4 regions of the Sphingobacterium sp. WM genome follow, and region 1 is predicted to be linked to each of the others. Evidence: riboswitches for the same ligand, from Rfam matches in the RefSeq annotation. Region 1 holds a riboswitch; each other region holds the start of a gene.
The links. Region 1 has a riboswitch for thiamine pyrophosphate ahead of thiM (hydroxyethylthiazole kinase). Riboswitches for the same ligand answer to the same signal wherever they lie in the genome.
Positions count from the first base shown of each region.

Region 2: another riboswitch for thiamine pyrophosphate. It lies ahead of thiS (sulfur carrier protein ThiS); the one in region 1 lies ahead of thiM (hydroxyethylthiazole kinase).
Region 3: another riboswitch for thiamine pyrophosphate. It lies ahead of PZ892_RS15550 (TonB-dependent receptor); the one in region 1 lies ahead of thiM (hydroxyethylthiazole kinase).
Region 4: another riboswitch for thiamine pyrophosphate. It lies ahead of pnuC (nicotinamide riboside transporter PnuC); the one in region 1 lies ahead of thiM (hydroxyethylthiazole kinase).

Region 1 covers NZ_CP120709.1:2,705,833-2,709,388, forward strand. Annotated here, with positions in the region: gene PZ892_RS11560 (NAD-binding protein) at 1-977, shown strand, start outside; TPP riboswitch at 1,028-1,123, shown strand; gene thiM (hydroxyethylthiazole kinase) at 1,182-1,991, shown strand; gene thiE (thiamine phosphate synthase) at 1,975-2,607, shown strand; gene thiD (bifunctional hydroxymethylpyrimidine kinase/phosphomethylpyrimidine kinase) at 2,604-3,443, shown strand; gene tenA (thiaminase II) at 3,430-3,556, shown strand, end outside.
Region 2 covers NZ_CP120709.1:1,414,954-1,418,509, forward strand. Annotated here, with positions in the region: gene thiC (phosphomethylpyrimidine synthase ThiC) at 1-1,254, opposite strand, end outside; gene thiS (sulfur carrier protein ThiS) at 1,273-1,479, opposite strand; TPP riboswitch at 1,542-1,640, opposite strand; gene PZ892_RS06045 (hypothetical protein) at 1,713-2,438, opposite strand; gene PZ892_RS06050 (DMT family transporter) at 2,650-3,531, shown strand.
Region 3 covers NZ_CP120709.1:3,644,121-3,647,676, forward strand. Annotated here, with positions in the region: gene PZ892_RS15540 (acylphosphatase) at 1-11, opposite strand, end outside; gene PZ892_RS15545 (amidohydrolase family protein) at 47-1,210, opposite strand; TPP riboswitch at 1,378-1,508, shown strand; gene PZ892_RS15550 (TonB-dependent receptor) at 1,566-3,556, shown strand, end outside.
Region 4 covers NZ_CP120709.1:1,834,098-1,837,653, reverse strand. Annotated here, with positions in the region: gene PZ892_RS07805 (acyl-CoA dehydrogenase) at 1-830, opposite strand, end outside; gene pnuC (nicotinamide riboside transporter PnuC) at 830-1,453, opposite strand; TPP riboswitch at 1,489-1,626, opposite strand; gene PZ892_RS07795 (malate:quinone oxidoreductase) at 1,633-3,129, opposite strand; gene fabG (3-oxoacyl-[acyl-carrier-protein] reductase) at 3,365-3,556, shown strand, end outside.

The sequences.
Region 1 (3,556 bases):
GATTTTTTAATATCCATAAAATGCTTGCTCGTCAATTCTTTTCGCAGATTCCACTGGATATGCAGAAGGTTGGGAAAAGCATTGCAGACATCAATAAGATTGTATTTCTAGGTTATGGGGATTTTGCAAAGGCCATGTTGGTTCAGGCGTTGAGGATTTTTCACACCTCTGTTGAAAATGATTTGCAGATTTCCATATACTCTGACCATGCCGATAAAGACCGAAATTATTTTAGCGAACAATATCCGAAAGCTGATAAAATCTTTCCAGTTCGCTTCCATAAGTTTGAAGGCACATTCAATGAAATGATTGAGAAGGAGGAGCTTATGAATAAAGGCGATCAAACTTTATTTATCATGGCATTTGATCAGGATCAGGCCAATCTAAATGCGGGACTGGAATTATTGGAAAAAACTCAAAATACCAATTTCCCGATTTATGTATTGAATGCTGAAGGAAAGGGACTACGAAAATTGATCAACTATTCCGCCGACACAGATCGAATCAAGTTTTTTGGGCAGATGGAAGATATCTGCAACCTGGAATTTATCACGGGTCAAAAGCAGGATAAACTGGCTCAGGCGATACATGATGATTATCGAAAATTGCTATCAGGGGCAAGTTCAGAAAGTGAGAAATACACTTCAGACTGGTTAACCTTGAGTGAGGATGCCAAGGATGCAAGCCGAGCACAGGCCGATCATATTCCCTATAAGTTTCTTTTGACCGAAAAGGATTGGCCAGTTGCTGATCCTAATCAGATATCATTCAGTACGGAAGAAATAGAAACACTCGCCATCATCGAGCATAATCGTTGGATGGCGCATCGATATATCAATGGTTGGGATTTTGGGGAAAGCAGGAATGATGAGCTCAAATTGCATCCTTCTTTGATTCCTTGGGAGATATTAAGTGAAAGTGAAAAGCAAAAAGACAGGGATACCATTCTGAGGATTAAGATTCTATTGAATTCCTGAGCTATGAAGACCTTGAATATTTGACTTTGCAGATTGTTTAGGGTATATTTGATTGGCTTTAGGGGTATTCTTTTTTATAGAATTGAGACAGTCCCTTTGAACCTGATACGGTTAAAACCGGCGTAGGGAAAAGCAGATAAGCGCTTGGCAGACCAATTGCCTATTCCCTTCCCTATAGCCATTATTGTATTTAAATTTCAAATAATGGAAAACGACATTTATCATTTACTTACACAGGTCCGAGCAAAAGCTCCATTGGTTCAAAACATCACGAATTTTGTTGTGATGAACAATACGGCAAATGCATTATTGGCATTGGGAGCCTCTCCTATTATGGTGCATGCTGAAGAGGAATTAGAAGAAGTTTTAAGCTTCTGTAATTCACTGGTCATCAACATTGGGACCATCAGCAAACCTTGGGCGAATAACATGATCGAGGCTGCAAAATTAGCAAACAAATTAGGGAAACCATGGGTTCTAGACCCTGTTGGTGCTGGGATATCGAAATTGAGAAATGAAACCCTGGAGACTCTTGTGCAATTGAAACCTACGGTTATTCGTGGTAATGCTTCAGAAATCATGGCATTGCAAAATTTCAACAATACAAGTTCGAAAGGAGTTGACAGTACAGAATCCAGCAGCACTGCCCTACAGGCTGGTCAGATTCTAAATAAAGAAACTGGAGCAATCGTATGTATTTCCGGAGCTATTGATTATGTTATTTCAAAGGAAGAGATTACGGAGGTCAGCAATGGCTCTGCAATGATGACGAAAGTGACGGGATTAGGCTGTACGGCATCCGCAATTACCGCAGCCTTTATCGGATTGGGGAATGATCCTTATCAGGAGGCTGTGGCAGGAATTACGATTACCAGTCTTGCTGGTGAACTGGCGGCAAAAATCTCAAAAGGTCCCGGAACTTTGCAACTAAATCTATATGACACCTTATACAACCTGGCGAAAGAACAAATCCTAGGAAATCTAAAACTAAAAAGATATGCCAATCCATCCTGATTTCCCCTATCCTTTATATCTGGTGATTTCAGAAAGAGATTGTACAAAAATGGATTGGTTAAGGGTTGCCGAGCAGGCAATTTCTGCTGGGGTAGATATCATTCAATTGCGTGAGAAGGACATTTCATTTTCCGATTATTTGAAAAAAGCCAAAGCATTAAAAATGATCACCGATCATTATCAAATTCCTTTGATCATCAATGATAATGCGGAGGTTGCTGCAGAAGTTGAAGCCTGGGGAATCCATGTAGGCCTTTCAGATCAGCAGCCATTAGAAATTGCTGAGAAATATGCTGATCGGCTGAAAATCGGATGGTCTTTGGAATATAAAGAGCAATTGAAGTCGAGTCAACTAAAAGCGACTCATCATCTTGGCCTCAGTCCTATTTTTAATACGCCGACGAAAACCAATACGGTAACAACCTGGGGAATTTCCGGTATTGAGGAGATAAAAACTATGAACAACAGACCACTGATTGCCATTGGTGGGATGAACCTAACGAATGCAGGTGAAGCCTTTGCTGCTGGAGCAAACAGTGTTGCTGTAGTATCAGCAATTTGTGCCAGTACGGATCCCCGAAAGGCAACAGAGGAGTTAAAAGCCTTATTAAAATGAAAGAAAACAAAAAATATAAAGTTCCAACCGTCTTAAGTATTGCAGGATTTGATGGTAGTGGTGGTGCTGGAATTCAGGCCGATACAAAAACCATTTCGGCGCTTGGTTGCTATGCCATGAATGTTTTGACGGCATTACCTGTTCAAAATACGCAGGGTGTAAAGAATATTTTTGAGATTCCGGTTGAAGCCGTATCGGAGCAATTGGAATGTTTATTTGAAGATATTTATCCAGACAGCATCAAGATTGGAATGGTGCATCATACCAAATTGGTAGAAACAATTGCCGGTTTCTTAAAGGACTATAAAGGTCCGATAGTTTTTGACCCCGTCATGGTGTCCAGCAGTGGTCATCGCCTGATTCAAGAAGACACTATAGAAGCAATCAAGGAATTGTTGTTTCCGATTGCCGACATCATCACTCCAAATTTGGATGAGGTTTCCGTTTTGGTAAATCGCGAAATAAGTACGGTACATGCGATGGAGGATGTTTCAGATGAGATATTGAGCCTTGGCTGCAAGGCTGCCCTATTAAAAGGAGGACATCTTCAGAGTGATATTCTGACGAGTATCTTGATTCAAAAAGGTCAAGCAGCCCAGTATTTTGAATCGAAACGTGTCAATACAAAAAACACGCACGGCTCGGGATGTTCCTTATCCTCTGCCATTGCCTCATTCCTTGCACGCGGATATCATTTAGAGCAATCAACAGAAAATGCTCTGATGTATATCAATAGTGCGATAAAAGGCAGTAAAGATCTAGTAATTGGAAAAGGTCATGGACCATTAAATCATTTTTTCAACCCTGTAAAACTTATTAAATATGAAATGGACTGATAAAGCCTGGGCGGCAATTCAACCACTATATAAAGAAATTCTTGAAATGCCATTTATTGAGGAATTGAAGAATGGAAATCTTCCATTGGAGAAGTTCCAATTCTACATGTTAC
Region 2 (3,556 bases), 1.3 Mb from region 1:
ACCTGGCCCTTCAATCATCACTTGCACATCATGTTTCCAAGCTATTTTGGTAAGCTCACCCAATGTTTCCAACTCAGAAAACTGGGCCGCATCATTTGCATCTGCAATGGAACCCGGTCTAAGTCCATCTCCCAAGGAAAAAGCAACATCATATTGCTTCATAATCTGGCAGATCTCCTCAAAATGAGTGTATAAAAAGTTCTCTTTATGATGAAATAAACACCATTTTGCCATAATTGACCCGCCACGAGAAACAATCCCAGTCACACGTTTTGCCGTTAAATGGATGTATCTTAACAAAACACCTGCGTGAATCGTAAAATACGAAACACCCTGTTCGGCTTGCTCAATCAAGGTGTCCTTGAAAATTTCCCAGGTTAAATCCTCCGGAACTCCCTTTACCTTTTCAAGTGCCTGATAAATTGGTACTGTACCAATTGGAACTGGTGAATTTCGGATAATCCATTCCCTCGTCTCATGGATGTTTTTACCAGTTGACAAATCCATAATGGTATCAGCTCCCCATCTGCATGCCCAAACAGCCTTCTCTACTTCCTCTTCAATGCTGGAACTAACGGCACTATTTCCAATATTGGCATTGATCTTCACCAAAAAATTGCGACCAATAATCATGGGCTCACTCTCTGGATGGTTGATATTGTTTGGAATAATAGCCCTGCCGGCAGCAATTTCATCCCTTACAAATTCTGGCGTTATATATTTTGGAGTATTTGCACCAAAACTCTCTCCCAAATGTTGATCTGCCATGCATTTGGTAGCAGCTTGTAACTGTTCTATCTTTTGATTTTCACGAATCGCTACATATTCCATCTCCGCGGTTATAATCCCTTGCTTTGCATAATGTAATTGGGTTACATTTTGTCCTGCTGATGCACGCTTTGGTTTATGGTTATATGAAAAACGTAAATCCGCTAAATTGGGGTCATTCAGTCTTTCTATTCCGTAATCCGAACTAATACCTGATAGTATTTCGACATCAGCACGATCGAGAATCCATTGTTCCCGAATTCTGCTGATTCCCTTGCGGATGTCAATTTCACTTTTTTCGTCCGTGTAGGGCCCTGATGTATCGTAAATGCTGATAGGCGGATTTATCTCCAAACCTCCATTGCTTAATTTTGTTGGATTCAAACTGATTTCTCGCATCGCTACCTGAATAGGATGGATCTTCCCTGGAATAAATACTTTCTTAGAATTGGGAAATGGTTGGGTTGTAATTGTTTGTTCTGTCATGTCTTTAAAATTTCGGGTTTATCCGCCTTGGGTGGCAGTAATGATTAGTATGGAATCGTTGTCATTCAAAAGTTGATCTGACCAGGAATCCTTGGGGATTACCTGATTATTCAAAGCCACAGCAATCCCTTTGGTTTTGCCTTTTAACTCCAAATCCATTAGTTCTTTCAGGTTCAAGGAACCTAAATTGAAATGTTTTGTTTGATGATTAATGATGAGTAGCATTCCTAATTTATTTATAGCATTAATGCTTTAGGAATGGCTACAATAGGTACAGGACGCACCCATGAAGACATTTTACTTTTCCCTACGCTAGTATGATCTAGATCAGGTTATAAGGGTAAAATCTCAGCCTGCAAATATTGCAGACACCCCTAAAGCTTTCGCAAGTTAGTCAATAGATTTAACTAAAAGAAATAATTTTCTTGCTTCATATAATTTATGGTATCCCTTAAGCCTTATTTTGAGGGGCTTTTTTCCTTAAATTCCTTGTAATGTTTTTTCACATAAACATGCAGGTCATAAGTCGTCCAATATTGGGCAACTTCAAAATCGGGTCGATATTCTACCATGAATTTTTCCAATTCTTCAGTGTCCATGGGAATAACATCTGTAATCGTAGATTTATTAAAAATCTGATCCACCTCCATGTTTTTAATCTCTTGTTTCATAAAGGCATCAAACCTTCTCGCATCTCTGCCAGCCTTGCTGAACTTTTCATAAAAATAGGTCACTGTCGGCATCCCAAATGGTAATAACAGATACCAAGGCGGTTCTCCTGAATAATATAACCCACCCTTCACATTGTAATCCTTCTTCATTTGCTCTAATTCCCTGATTTTTGCCGCCTTCGTATTCCCCATAATGACAATCTCCTCAATGACCAGGGCCTTTTTTTGTAGGTATATATCCTTCGTCAATTCACGTGCAAGCACACTTTTCCTAGTCCAATGGGGGTGAACAAATGCAATACTATCCATCGGGTTGGCATCAATGCCAAAAGAACCATCAAAATCTGAACGAATCATTTGCTGGGTTCGTAGATTAATCACATCCACATTTTTTATCAATAGGGTGCTATCTATGGAATAAATAGTACCTGTATATCTTTTCGAAACTTGAGCGAAAGAATAGGAGAGGGTAAAAAATAAAAATAAACAGAAAATGATTGGTTTGTTTGGCATATAAAAGTCCTCCTTTTTTCAATTTTAGGAATCCATTCTAAATTAACAAATAGCAAATAATCAAGCTAATACGATAACTAAATTTAACATTTTAATAATTTTTCCACCCAAACTTTCTCATTACATAATATTTAATTAAAAAAGGTCTCAATAGTTCTTTGGAAAGACTATTTTTGGGAGCATTTAATTATTATCCTTATTCATTTTTAGTATGACCCGTAATGCTAATTTTGCTGTTGTGGCAGCTATATTGTCAATGATTTGTGTTCAGGGAGGAGCTTCTTTTGCCAAACAGTTGTTTCCTGCAATTGGACCCATTGCCACCACGACCTTAAGGATAGGTTTATCTGCTATTCTACTTTATATTATCAACCGTCCTAAGTTGCTTACATTCAGTGGTGAACAATGGCTTTACTGTGCGTTATATGGTGTCGGAATTGCGGTCATGAACCTCGTTTTTTATATGGCGATTCAGCGCATTCCTCTCGGATTAGGTGTAACAATCGAGTTTGTAGGACCATTGTTCCTGGCATTCGCCCTTTCTAAAAAATGGACTGATATTATCTGGGCCGCATTGGCATTGACAGGAATTCTCTTAATTGTGCCTTGGAAAAGTAACGGAGTTGACCCTGTTGGCTTAGGCTTGGCATTACTAGCTGGTTCCTTTTGGGCTGTATATATTATGATGGGGGCTAAATTATCCAAAATTATGGAGGGAAAACAAGCGGTAACAACCGGTATGCTCATCGCTACACTGTTTATTATTCCTTTTTCTATTTATGATGGTGCTATCCTGAATCTAAACTTTTCTCTTTTTTCGAAAGGATTATTGGTAGCTATTCTATCTTCAGCTTTGCCATTTTCATTGGATATGATCGCGTTAGGTAAATTACCTGCTAAAACATTCAGCATCTTGACCAGCCTTCAACCGGCCTTTGCTGCATTATCCGGTTTAATATTCTTGCATGAATACTTGTCTATTTATCAATGGCTTTCCGTTTTCTGCGTCGTTATTGCTAGTATTGGCACCACTATATTTTCTAAAAGGGCAGAACCAAAAAGCAAACCTGTGAAAATAAACCAACAAAATTAGCAGTCGAGTGTTCAATGGGTAGAAA
Region 3 (3,556 bases), 940 kb from region 1:
CAATGTTTCATGGATACAAAGGTAAAAGAAGAAATAGAATTAGAAACTATCTAATTCTTCTAACCTTAACTTTTGGATTTAATTTGAAAGTATCCATACCTTCTAATAACACCAAACCGGGTTTCTTACCCACTTCTAATGAACCTAACTCATGCTCTAAGTTTAATGCCTTAGCCCCATTTAAAGTTGCCCATTTGATGGTTTCATTGAAATCCAAATCCGGATACTCCTGATGAATCACTTTCAATTCCTCTAAAATATCCAAGGTATCATTAGATGCCAAACTATCTGTACCGATAACGATATCATGACCACCTAATAGGAAGTTGTCAATTTTTGGAATTCTATCTTCAATATATAAATTGGCTTTCGGACAAAAACAGAAATATACGGACCTACCCATTCTATCCACAAAATCCAAATCCTTAATCGAAGTATAAGTATTATGAACTAAAATTAATTTGTTTTTACTAGGAATATAAGGTAGAAAGGATTGCAATGAATTTCTAGCTTGCGCTCTAAAGTCCTCCATTGCTAAATTCATTTTCTTAAAGAATTCTAAAAACTCTCCTTTATTATAGCGGAACAATTTATTTTCTTCATCACTCTCCTGATTATGGATACTGATGATATTATCTTCACTAATAGCTTTCTTTAAGGTCTTAAATAAGAATTTTGAACCTGAATACGGCGCGTGTGGAGTAATTGAGGAGTGTTTATAATCAAAATGAAACTCAATTTCTTTGGCATTATCGATTCGAGTAACAACATCTTCTTTATTCGTTGCCATTACTTCCACAAAAGTATGATACTTAATAGGACTTGTTTCTTTGATCTTTGCTGTTACGGCTGAGTTTACATGGTCTCCAACGGCTTGAATTCCATTCTCATACATCAACTTATCTGCTTCTTCCATCGCAGCTTCAACCTTCTCTTCATGGTTTCCACGTTCATTGATAACCGTAGAAAGAAAAGTAGGTAAACCCGTATTTCGAGGCACTACACCAAGCATATGGGATAATTCAAGATGACAATGTGCATTCACAAACCCAGGGATTAATGCTCCTTTGAATTGCTCTACCAAATTTTCATCAATTTCACCAGGATTGAAAACACCTTTCACAACTCCTTGATCATCCATCGCAACAACCCCCTTTTTAATGGCAGGACCTGCAACAGGAAACACGACATCAGCAGCGTAATACTTCATAAGAAATTAATAGTTCCGTTTTTTAAAAGTTAGCGTAATTAGCCTCTTGGAGGCAATGTTGGCAATTTACAAAAAAATACTAGGAGTTTAACTAATAAAATAATAATTACGAATTTGTTACAAATATATTTAAATTTTGTTTTATTTAGCCAAAAGCCTATGTTTGCCCTATCGATTAGGGGTGCCTTGTTAATAAACACAAAAACAGGCTGAGATTATACCCTGTATTTCAATAACTTACATGAAATACATACCTGATCTGGATAATGCCAGCGTAGGGATAGGGCGGTTAAATAGAACTTGTTGTAACCCCTTTCAACAAGAAAGTTTAACTCTTTAAAACATTTTTTTTATTATGTTTAACAAGCTTTGGGCATCTTTAGCCTTATGTTTGATTGTATTAATGAGCTTTGCTCAACAAAAGTTAACTGTAAGGGTTTTAGACAAATCTGGAGCCTCTGCAAATGGTGCAACCGTCGCTATTGATGGCCAGGCTAAATCCACAAATCAGGACGGAATCGCCGTTTTTGACAACTTAAACAACCAATTCTATAACTTAAAAATTTCTTTTATTGGTTATAAATCCGAGATTTCAAGAATTAATCCCGTAAATCAAGCTAATTTTTCCATTCAATTAAAAGACCAAGTCCTCCAATTTGAAGAAGTTTACGTTTCAGCAACCCGCGCTAAGGAGAATTCTGCAACAACATATAAAACCATAACCAAGGAAGATATCAATAAAAATAATCTAGGTCAGGATATCCCCTATTTACTGGATCAAACACCTGGAGTGGTTATTGGATCCGATGCAGGTGCTGGTATCGGGTATACCAGTATGACGATCCGGGGGTCTGATAGCGAACGTATCAATGTCACCCTCAATGGTATTCCGTTGAATAACCCGGAATCTATGGGCTCTTTCTTTGTTAACCTGCCTGACTTTGCATCCAGCACGGAAAGTATTCAGATTCAACGTGGTATTGGAACCTCTACAAATGGCCCCTCCGCATTTGGAGCATCCCTAAATATTCAAACCGACGCTTTGGAAACTAAGCCTTATCTGGAACTGAATAACTCATTTGGATCATACAACTCTTGGAAAAACACTATTAAGGCTGGGTCTGGCTTAATTAACAATAAATTCGCTTTTAATGCCAGACTCTCCAGGATCTCATCAGACGGCTATGTGGAACGCGCTTCTTCAAACCTGAAATCCATGTATGTTGATGCGGGCCTTTACACTGACAAACACAGCCTAAAAGCGACTGTTTTCTCAGGTAAAGAGAAGACCTATCAAGCTTGGTATGGCGTAGCTGAACCTTTATTCAAAGAAAATGGTTACCGAATCGAAGAATATGCTGAAAACCTTTGGCTCTCCGGTACTGAACGCGATAGATTCTTAAATGGCAATCGTAAATACAATTACTATACTTACGATAATCAGACTGATAACTATACCCAAACACATGCTCATTTAAATTATTCTTATCGTCAATCTGAGAAGATGATATTTAATACAGCTTTACATTACACTCGTGGAGCAGGTTATTATGAAGAATTCAAACCAATGGACAATCTGGAGCACTATGGAATTGCCCCAGTTCAATCCGATGGTAAACCTATTGAAGACACCGATTTAATTAGAAGAAGATGGTTGGATAACCATTTCTATGGCTTAACTTACTCCTTGTTGTACAAGCCGTCAACAAATTTGAATTTCACTTTCGGAGGTGCATATAATCAATATAAAGGTGACCATTATGGTGAAGTCATCTGGGCTAACCTAGTTCCTCAAAGCCAAATAAAGGATAAATATTACTTCAGTCATGCCAATAAGAATGACTTTAATTTCTATGCAAAAGCAGATTATAGAATGGACAACTTTCTCTTTAATCTAGATGTTCAGTATAGAAATAATATCTACAATGGAAAAGGTGATGATGACAAGATAAAAGACTTCTCCTTTGAAGACAACCATAATTTCGTAAATCCTAAGGCTGGTATTACCTATTTTCTAAATAATAATTCCAACATCTACGCTTCATATGCTTTTGCAAGTAAAGAGCCGACTCGGAATGATTATGTTGAGAACCCAATTGGAGCATTTCCTAAGACTGAAAAAATGCAGGACATCGAAACAGGATATCGTTTTAGAAATGAATTCCTAACTATTGGAGCGAATGCTTATGCGATGTTGTACAAGGACCAGCTAATTCCTACAGGCGCATTAAATGATGTAGGTAGCGCAGTTCGTATTAATGTGGATAATAGTTATAGAATGGGTCTTGAAATGGATGCCAGCTGGAGAATACATCCTAAATTTACTTGGTCAGCAACCGCTGCTTT
Region 4 (3,556 bases), 870 kb from region 1:
TTATTTTCAAAGCTTGTTCTGATTTGATCAAGTTGTTTGAATCTTTGTTTGCTATTCTTTTCTGCCCAATTAGGCTCTTTAGATTTTTCGAAGTAGTATTTTTCGATCAGATCTAAGAATCGTTTAAACATCCCGACATAGTTCATCAAAAGGGTTAGTTCAGCAAAGGGCATAAATGGAATATTAAACAATGCTGAAGCAGAAGTTTTATTGTTAGGGTCTAGCATAAATGCATTTTCCTTTTTTACCTTTAGATTCTGAATAGAGAATGAATGGCTTGCTGTACATTCCAATCCGAAGGTATCCCAATCATATTCAATCAACACATTTTCCCGTGGCACTAAAAAGGAATAATAAAGAGGTTCTCCTGAATCTGTTTTTACAGTTTCTCCATCTTTTATGATTTCAGCATTAAAAGTAAAATGAGTTAAATGGGGTGCACCAGTTGCATAGCTCCAAAAGCCTGACACTACATAATGATCTTCCAGGTCAATGGCCTTCCCTCCGACTCTTCCACTTCCACCCAAACATATTTTAGGATCTGACCATAGTTTTTCAGAGAGTTTAGGGTCAATAAAACCTGCAAACATATTTGCTCCAGCACATAAAGTTACTGTCCAAGCAAATCCGCCATCATAATAGGCTAATTCTTCGAGTAAATCCAGACCTTGAGGAAATGGCATTTCAAGACCATTTAAATTTTTGGGAACCCATAAATTAAACCAGTTATTTCGGTAAGTAAACTCTAACTGCTCCTTTGTTAGGGATTTATGTTTAATACCTAAAGGCTGTAATTCCTTAATGATATTGATTTGTTCTTGACTAAGCATTAATTGAAATTTAATTGATCTACGTTTTGTGATTGCATAATTTTCTTCCATTTAAAGAATCCGAAAATCGCGATCACGAATAAAAATGTTGTTAGGGCAGCAAATAGATAGAGGTCTTTATGAATCAAAAGTGGGATTGCAAAAAGGTTACTGATATTTAATAAAATCCAGTTTTCAATTTTTCTTTTTGCCAGTAACCACATTCCAGCCCAAGCGGTTGAAGTCACCCAGGCATCCCAAACAGGAACATCTGAGTCTGTAATACTTCGTAGCAGGAAGTAAAACAATAAGAAGCCTGCAAAGACAATCGTTAGGACAATTTTCCATTCTGTCTTTGTTGTGTAGGATATTGGTTGCTCCTTTGCGGTTTTATTGCTCATCCAGAACCACCAACCATAGATGCTCATGACCAGATAATAGATCTGTAAGGCAATTTCTGCATATAATCCGGCAGAAAATAAAACCATCATTCCGGAAATAATTCCAAGGATTCCAAATAAATAATTTGAGACCTTATTGTTTTTGGACAATAGAACCTGGATGATACCACAGATTACGGAAAACCTTTCTAACCAAGAAGTTTCCTTTAAAGTATGAAAAATATTATTTAAGATTTCCTCCAATTTCGCTGAATTGATTATGCACTTATGGAGACAAGGGAAAGGATATAATTTATTCCTACGCCAGCATTACCTGGATCAGGTTCATTTCGATGGATCATCGAAAATGGGTATCATCTCAGCCTAAAAATATGTCTCGCCAGAAGCGAGACATATTAGCACCCCATAAGATATTATGAATATTATTTATCTATCTGCAAAATAGCAGAAGTACGATTTCTAGTTGATTGACACAATTCTGCGTCATCATTTAATTTTTTGCCCCATGAAGGAATCATTTCGCGTAATTTCTTACGGTAAGAATCGGATTTAGCGCGATCAGGGAAACATCTTTTCAACAGGTTGATCATGATAGCCACCGATGTAGATGCACCTGGAGAAGCGCCCAATAATGCAGCGATAGAACCATCTGCACTGGATACAACTTCAGTTCCAAATTCTAGGATACCACCATGTTTAGGATCTTTTTTAATTACCTGAACACGTTGACCAGCTTTTTCAATTTCCCAATCTTCCAATCTAGCCGTTGGCATAAATTGTTTCAATGAATCCAATTTATCCTGCGGTTTTTTCATGACCTCAGTAATTAAATATTTTGTTAGAGGTAGGTTATCCAATCCTGCAGAAAGCATAGGACGGATATTTGAAAGCTTAATAGATGCAGGTAAATCGAAGTAGGATCCTTTTTTCAAGAATTTGGTTGAGAAACCAGCATAAGGACCGAAAAGTAAAGCTTGTTTACCGTCGATATAACGAGTATCTAAATGCGGTACAGACATTGGTGGAGCACCAACAGATGCTTTTCCATATACCTTGGCATGGTGTTGTTTAATGATTTCTTCGTTATTACATCTTAACCATTGACCTCCCACAGGGAAACCACCGTATCCTTTTGCTTCTGGGATACCCGATTTTTCCAATAATAACAAGGAGTGACCACCGGCACCAATAAACACGAATTTTGCTAGGATTTCTCTTTTCTGGCCTGTTTTTAAGTCTTTAACCTCAACTTCCCATCTTCCGTCATCTTCACGGTCAATATCTTTTACCTCTTGATTCAAGGACAATTTAATATTGTCTTTACCATCCAAGTAGGTAATCAAATCTTTTGTTAGAGCACCAAAGTTCACATCTGTTCCGATGTCCATTTTGGTAGCGGCGATAGGCTCGTCCACTGCTCGTCCTTCCATCATCAAAGGCACCCATTCGTTCAACAAAGTTTTATCCTCAGTATATTCCATACCCTTGAATAAATTTTGTTTCGTCATGGTTTCGAATCTTGTTTTTAAGAATTGTACATCTTTTTCACCAAATACCGCGGACATGTGAGGCACACGGCGGATAAAATGGTTAGGATTCTTGATAATGTTCTTTTCTACTAGGTAAGACCAAAACTGCTTTGAAATCTCATATTGTTCAGCAATACTAATTGCTTTATCAATTTTTACTGATCCATCAGCTTGCTCTGGAGTATAGTTTAGTTCACAAAGTGCGGAGTGTCCTGTTCCGGCATTATTCCACGCATCTGAACTCTCGGCAGCAACAACATCCAAACGCTCGATTATCTCAATATTAATATCTGGACTTAGCTCATTAATTAACGTACCTAACGTCGCACTCATGATACCACCACCAATCAGAACGACGTCTACTTCCGTTTTCTTTGTTTTCTTACCCATGGTTTTTAAATGAAATACAAAATTAATATTCGGTTTATATTATAGCGAATAAATTTGTCAGAAACGTTTCAAATATTTGTGATTTTATCAATAAATACCCTTTCTCTTATTCAATTCTACCATAATCCCATTTTTTTGCAGGAATGAACTTTCTATTCCTACACATTTTTTGTATTATGCAGTTTATTTGTCACTTTTGTGGACATTCTATTATTGAACATAAATAATTAATTATATGAAATTGTTAGCCGGAAAAACCGCCTTGATTACTGGGGCATCCAAAGGAATAGGTCGTAAAATAGCGGAGGTATTTGCTGAGAATGGAGCAAACGTTGCTTTTACTTACCTATCTTCTGTAGAAAAAGGCCAGGCTCTAGAAAAAGAACTTGAACAATTTGGAACAAAAGTAAAAGGTTATCGTTCCGAC